Regions from separate parts of the Flavobacterium oryzicola genome, predicted to be linked through region 1. Evidence: riboswitches for the same ligand, from Rfam matches in the RefSeq annotation. Region 1 holds a riboswitch; the other holds the start of a gene.

Region 1 (3,316 bases):
CTATATTAACCGTTTCTCCGTTATGTTCTTTAAAATAATTTACTACGTTTTTCTTTGAAAGCTGTTCTAATGGCTGTGCATCGCCAAATTTAGAATCGGTTTTCAGCAGATCTCTTGTATCCACAAAATTGGCTGGAATTCCTTTTTCCAATAAAATTGCTGTCAATAATTTAGCCGAAAGCAATTCACCTTTTGACAAAATCTGATCTTTGATTTTTTTGCTGTAATCTCCAATTAAACTTACGCCTTCAAAAAGTTTGTCTAAGACATTAAACTCTTCAGACAAATCAACCTGTGGATAATCTGATATTTGATATTTTTTGAAATTTTCTAATAATTCTTTGTAACTGCCATTTTTAGCCGCAATGCTTAAGATAAATTCAAGCTCATCTGTCGCATTTCCACGCGCAGATACTACAACGGCAATTTTTTCACCTTGATTTACTTTATCAGAAATGATTGAAACAACTTTATTAAGTCCTTCTCCGTTTGCTAATGATTTACCTCCAAATTTTAATACTTTCATTTTATTTCTTTATTGTTTCTGCCTTAAAAATGTCGGCAAGTAAATGATCTAATTGTTTGTACTCGATTAAAAAAGCGTCATGTCCGTGAACCGAATCAATTTCGCTATAAAAAACATTGTCTTTAAACTTCTTCAATTCTTCGTAGGTTTCTACGTTTTCTTTTGCTGTAAAAAACAAATCTGAATTGATTCCGACAATATGAATTGAAGCTTTCGTTTTAGACATTAAGTTTTCAAAACTTTCACTATTTCTAGTAATATCAATTGTTTTAAGCAACTGATTCATTAATTTATAAGAAGACAACTGAAATCTTTTCTGCAATTTTTTTCCGTGATGCGCCAGCCAGCTTTCTATATTAAAAATCAAAAGATCTTGATTGATGGTTCTTTGGAATTTTTCTTTGAATGATTCTGGCGAACGGTAACAAAGCATGGCGTGAATTCTAGCATCTTCGATTGGTTTTGAAGAATTATTTAGAATTTGCTCTTGCAAAAAGCAATTTGCGATAAGCCAGTCTGTCGATTTCCAGTCGCTCGCAATCGGAATAAGGTTTTCTGTAATGTTTGGTGCTAATGCCAAGATTTCCCACGCAATTCCGCCTCCTACAGAACCTCCAATAACAGCAAAAAGCTTTTCAATTTGTAAGGCTTTAATTCCTTCAATAAAAATTCTTGCAATGTCTCTTGCTGTAAAATCTAAATAGTTATCGATTAAGAAAGAGTTGCTTCCGTTTCCAGGAATATCAAAGGCTAAAACGGTATAAACAGCAGTATCAATGGTTTTACCTTCGCCAATTAAGTCATTCCACCAGCCGTTTTCGCCAGTAACTTGCGAATTTCCAGTTAAAGCATGATTAACCAAAACAATAGGCGCGCTGTGCAGCGGTTGTCCTGCAAGCGTAAAACTTAATGGTATAGAATGATAAGTTGCACCACTTTCTGTGATGAAATCTTGAATTATAATGGGATTTGGTATATTTTCCAATTTCAAATCTATTGTATTATTGACTTGTATATGGAAATATTAGAAAGAAAAACTAGGTTTAACTAGAAAAAATCTTGTTGTTATCTTTCCACGTTTGGCGTGGTAGAATGTAGCACCTTCTTCGTTTTACCGAAGGGTTGCTAAGGCTTCATCGGGTCTAATCCCTCGTCCTTTCTTTATAACATTTCAATACGTGTTTGAACTTAACGAGTGCAAATTAACTACTATTTTCTCTAACAAACAAATTTTATCTAAAAGTGTTTGTTAAATTTCTGAGACTTACTTTAGCAAAAACTATTATACGCAAAAATTTACCGAACAAAAATGCCCAGTAAAATTAAGCAGGTTTTACCCTAGTTTATGATGCTTTTTCCGTTTAGATAAAAAGCGTGTCATTTTCTTTTGAATACATCAAAAACAATAAAGAGTTTGGTGCTTTTTTCTCAGCTCCTTTACTTTCCTCTGTGATTCCAGCCTCAGTTATTCCGAATCTTGGGTGAGCCAATTCGTTTGTTGGTGGCGGATTATTTTTTCTAGTCCTTCTGTTTTTCAAATTTGAAATTTTTTCTGCTAAGTAGTTCAATGTGCTCATGATATTAAGTTTTAGTTAAGTTGTGTTTTATAATCTTTATTTCTCGTTTATCTTTTTGTTAAATCGTTTTCTGGAATAAAAAAACCCTTTTGGATTTTTAGATACCAAAAGGGTTTAAGTTTTTACACTCATATATACTTTTAGTATCAACAGACGTATGCGCAAATAAGCGCGACAGTAAACATCTTGTTCATCTGTAAGGATTTATTCATCTGTGATTTATATTGTATTTTATTTAAATTCTGCATTTGTTGTAAATTAAAAAGCCTCCCAAAATTTCTTGAGAGGCTCTTACTATATTATTATTGTATTCTTACAATTTTTTTAAGCAATAGAGACCCCCGTCTCGGTCTTAACCGAAATGGCACAAAACATTTTGTTGACTTTTAAGTTCATTTGATTTCTAGTAGTTTTTGGGTATAACAAATATGCAAATATTTTTTTTATTACACAAATTAAAATCAAGAATTTAATTACAAAATTCGTTGAAAATGTGTTTTTTAGCGTCAAAAAACATCCTACAAAAACGAAAACGAAATAATAAAGGTAAAAAACTTACAAAACAAGCTTGTTTTTCTTAATAATTCCATTTGACAAATCAGTTTATCAAAGAACCTTTTTCTTTTTTCTCTAAAAAATTACAGCCAAACAGCTTCTTTAGTCCTAATTCGCTCGACAATTTTCAGAATATCGGTTATAATTCCTCTCGAAATCGCCTGTTTACATGGCGGAGCACTCTGAATTACAATCGGAATATCGGCGTAAGATTTAGTATAAATTTCAAAAATAGTGTCAGAACCTTTCAATTGTCCGATTGGAGAAGCTGCTGGTTCTGAAATTAATTTGGTTTCTAAAGTGCCTTTTTCTAAATCAAATTCTCCTACATATCGAAGCACGTGATTTTCGGCTTGAGTAATCTTGGCGATTTTAAAAGATTTATCGACAGCGTCTTTGTTCAATACGCCATTTTTCTCCAAATGCTCTTCGGTTATAAATGGCTTAATTTTAATATCTGAAAACTCAAAATCTTTTCCTATTTCTCTGGCCAATATCAAAAGTTTCCTTGCCGTATCATTTCCTGAAAGGTCTTCTTTAAAATTTGATTTCATTAATCCCAAAAGGCTTGCGTCTTTTAAAACAGATGAAAAAGTAACTTCTTCTGATGAAAATCGATTAAAGACATAACTCAGATTATCAGAGAAAACACCTCGAA
Region 2 (3,316 bases), 1.9 Mb from region 1:
AATCGCATCCAATTGTTCGTCTGGATCTTTTGGATGCATATCGATTTTGACATACGGAGCTGAGGCTGCAAAATCTACAAAACAAAGTCCGCCGTTTTGATGCATGATTTTGGCTAATTCGTGATAAGGCGTAATAATTCCCGTAACATTCGAACAAGCAGTAAACGAACCGATTTTTAAGCTTCTGTCTGCATATTTTTTGATTGCCGATGAAAGAGCTTTTGGGTCGACTAAATTGTTCTCATCAGGCGGCAGAATAACCACTTCGGCATTTGTTTCATACCACGAAACCTGATTAGAATGATGTTCCATGTGAGTAATAAAAACCACAGGTCTATCTTCTTCCGATTTGGTTCGAAGCGCCATAATACGCTGCAGTTTTGATAAAGCTGCCGTCATACCGCTTCCTGTAGTTACCAAAACATCCGATTCGTTGGCATTAACGGACTTTTTAATAATATCTCTCGCATGCTGATAGGCATAAGTCGAGGTTTTTCCTGTCTGACTTGAAAGCGAATGCGTATTGGCAATCATGGGACCAATTTTATTGAGCATTATATCTTCAATCGGCGCGTATAATCTTCCGCTGGCAACCCAGTCTGCGTAAACTAGATTTTGTTCTCCATAAACCGATTCAAAAGTATGGTCAATTCCTATTGTATTTTCTCTAAATTTAGAAAAGTAACATTCAGGCTCTGTTGGTTTTGTTGTTGGCTCAATAGCATTCATATCCTTGTCATTTTAATTAATTAAATTTATTATTGATTGAATCTTTTTAAACACATAGAAACATAGATTATATTCTAAATAATAGGTATTTGAAAAAATCTAGATTTTCACACATAGCTATGTTTGTTAAAACAAATGAAATGCCTTTTTAGATAAAGAAAAACTATGTTACTATGTGTTTAAATAAATTAATTTGCCTGCCCTAAAAGTCTTTTTAATGTAGATTGCAACTCTTCTCCATGCAGGTTTTTCGCGACGATTATTCCTTTAGAATCTACCAAATAATTCCCTGGAATAGCTCTTACACCATATAATTTGGCAACGGCACTGTTCCAGAAAAGCAAATCAGAAACATGTGTCCAGGTTAAATTATCATCCTTAATTCCCTTAATCCAGTTTTCTTTCTTTTTATCCAGAGAAATCCCGACGATGTTAAACCCTTTCTCATGAAATTCTTTGTAAGCCGCTACAATATTCGGGTTCTCTCTTCGGCAAGGACCACACCATGAAGCCCAAAAATCTACTAAAGTATACCCTTTCAAATTATCATAAAGGCGAACTGGCTTTCCATCAGGATCATTGGCTGTAAAATCTGGGGCTTTTTTACCTACTGCTAATCCGTCTAAAACAATAGCCAGTTCTTTTAATTCTTTCACGTAAGTGGTGTTTTGAAGACTTTTATCTAGCAAAGCAATATTTTGTGTAATCTGCTCTGGCGTTAATCTATATGACCAGTTTCTGTATAATACATAAGCCGAAACGATAGATTTTGGATTTTCTGTTATGAATTTGCTGATTTCAACATCTTTGCTCTTTTTATAGGCTTCAAACAAATCCTGTGAAGCTGAACCTTCAACCACAGAGGCTGTATAATATTTCTTCGGACTTAGTTTTACCGTAATCGGGTCTTTTTCAAGAAAAACATACAATGGCGAACTTTCTGTATTGACGCTTAATCCGTATAAATCTGGTGTTTTTACTTTTGTTTTAAAACTAAAGTTTCCGTCTTTTACTTTTGCCGAATCAATCGTGGTAAACATTTTATTGTGAAACTTCTGCAAGTAAACGTATTGCGCCACAGTATCTGCAACAGTTCCTTTTAATTGTAAATTACTTTCCTGTGCCTGAGTTTGAACAACTCCAAGAAACAAAGCAAAACCTAATAGTATTTTTTTCATTTTATTTTTAGTTTTTAAGATTAGACAAAAGAGTTTCTGGCCGATGAAAAAACCATCAGCAAATTGCATTTTAAAAAGAAAATCTAAGAGAGAATTGGTGTTTTACATTCGAAAAACGGCCAGACTATTTTCTTCGAAAATTATATTCAAAAGCTCATAACCGGCATATAAAATTGATTCAGTTTTCATTTTAATAATTTTTAATTGGATGATCTTAAACAGATTTACGGATGAAATCTTTCTTATCTGCCCGCATTTTGCGGAAGGATTTAGCACCTTATTCGGCAACAGGTTGCTAAGACTTCAATGGGCCTATTCCCTCAGTCTTTCTGGATAAGTATCATTTTATAATTTTTCTGATACAAATATATAGTAATTCTACCGAATTAATCAAGTTTAAATTTTGTTTTTTTCAAATTAATTAAAAAAGCGCTTTTTAACAACCCAATAAAACACTTATAATCAAAACATTAAAACAAAAAATAAGTTTATTTTGAAATTCTTATTTATAAAAGAAATTCATACGTTTTTTAGATTCTGAATCGAAATGCATTTATAAATTCTAAAGAAAAAGATGCAGATATTTATTCTTTTCCAGATTTAAAAGAGGCTCTTTGAATCCGTTTTCGAGATTTGAAGTAATTAATCCGAGGACTTGTTTTAGATCGTTAAAATTATTTGGCTTCACAAAATAACAGAATGCTCCAAGGTTCCCAGCTGCTTCCATATCATTTTTGTGCGAAGAAGTAGAAATCATAATTACCGGAATATCTTTAAAATTCTCTTCCGATTTTAATTGTTTCAAACATTCCCACCCATTCATAATAGGCATATTTAAATCTAAAAAAACGACACTTGGAATTTTATCTTGATTTTTCAGCATTTTCAATGCTTTATCACCATTTTCTGCACAATGACAAACAATATTTTCATCTATATCAGCCAAGGCTTCGCAAAACATTTCTGCGTCATCTTGATCATCGTCAGCTAATAATATTATTTTCTTACTCATGATTAAATATCTTTTTCTCTTTGTTCAAATGGCAGTGTAATACTAAAAACAGCTCCTTTATCAGCAATTCCGGTTGCGGTAATGTTTCCTCCGTGACGTTCCGCTATTTTTTTACAAAGAGATAATCCTAAGCCAGTTCCTTCATAACGGTCTTTAGAGTTTAGACGGGTAAAAGTTTCAAAAATGCGTCCAGTCTGATCGAGATCAAACCCAATTCCGTTGTCTTCTACCGTAATTACAGCTGTCCTTCTACCGCCTTCAATTTGTTCTTTTGCATTAATGGTAATCAGTGGCGGAACATTTTCTCTAGCAAATTTAATAGAATTGTTTATCAGATTATAGAATAACTGATAGAGTAGTACGGAAGCTCCTTCAATAACAGGAAGCCCTTGATAAT

What was found. Region 1 has a riboswitch for S-adenosylmethionine ahead of PQ463_RS20385 (alpha/beta fold hydrolase). Riboswitches for the same ligand answer to the same signal wherever they lie in the genome.
Region 2: it holds a riboswitch for S-adenosylmethionine, as region 1 does, so the genes downstream of both, PQ463_RS11725 (TlpA disulfide reductase family protein) here and PQ463_RS20385 (alpha/beta fold hydrolase) in region 1, are expected to answer to the same signal.

The regions. Positions count from the first base shown of each region.
Region 1 is NZ_CP117879.1:4,837,955-4,841,270, reverse strand. Features, by position in the region: gene thrA (bifunctional aspartate kinase/homoserine dehydrogenase I) at 1-526, opposite strand, end outside; gene PQ463_RS20385 (alpha/beta fold hydrolase) at 528-1,511, opposite strand; SAM riboswitch class I at 1,589-1,696, opposite strand; gene PQ463_RS20380 (hypothetical protein) at 1,888-2,103, opposite strand; gene PQ463_RS20375 (homoserine dehydrogenase family protein) at 2,742-3,316, opposite strand, start outside.
Region 2 is NZ_CP117879.1:2,917,546-2,920,861, forward strand. Features, by position in the region: gene PQ463_RS11720 (aminotransferase class V-fold PLP-dependent enzyme) at 1-729, opposite strand, end outside; gene PQ463_RS11725 (TlpA disulfide reductase family protein) at 918-1,907, opposite strand; SAM riboswitch class I at 2,147-2,247, opposite strand; gene PQ463_RS11730 (response regulator) at 2,470-2,919, opposite strand; gene PQ463_RS11735 (PAS domain-containing sensor histidine kinase) at 2,922-3,316, opposite strand, start outside.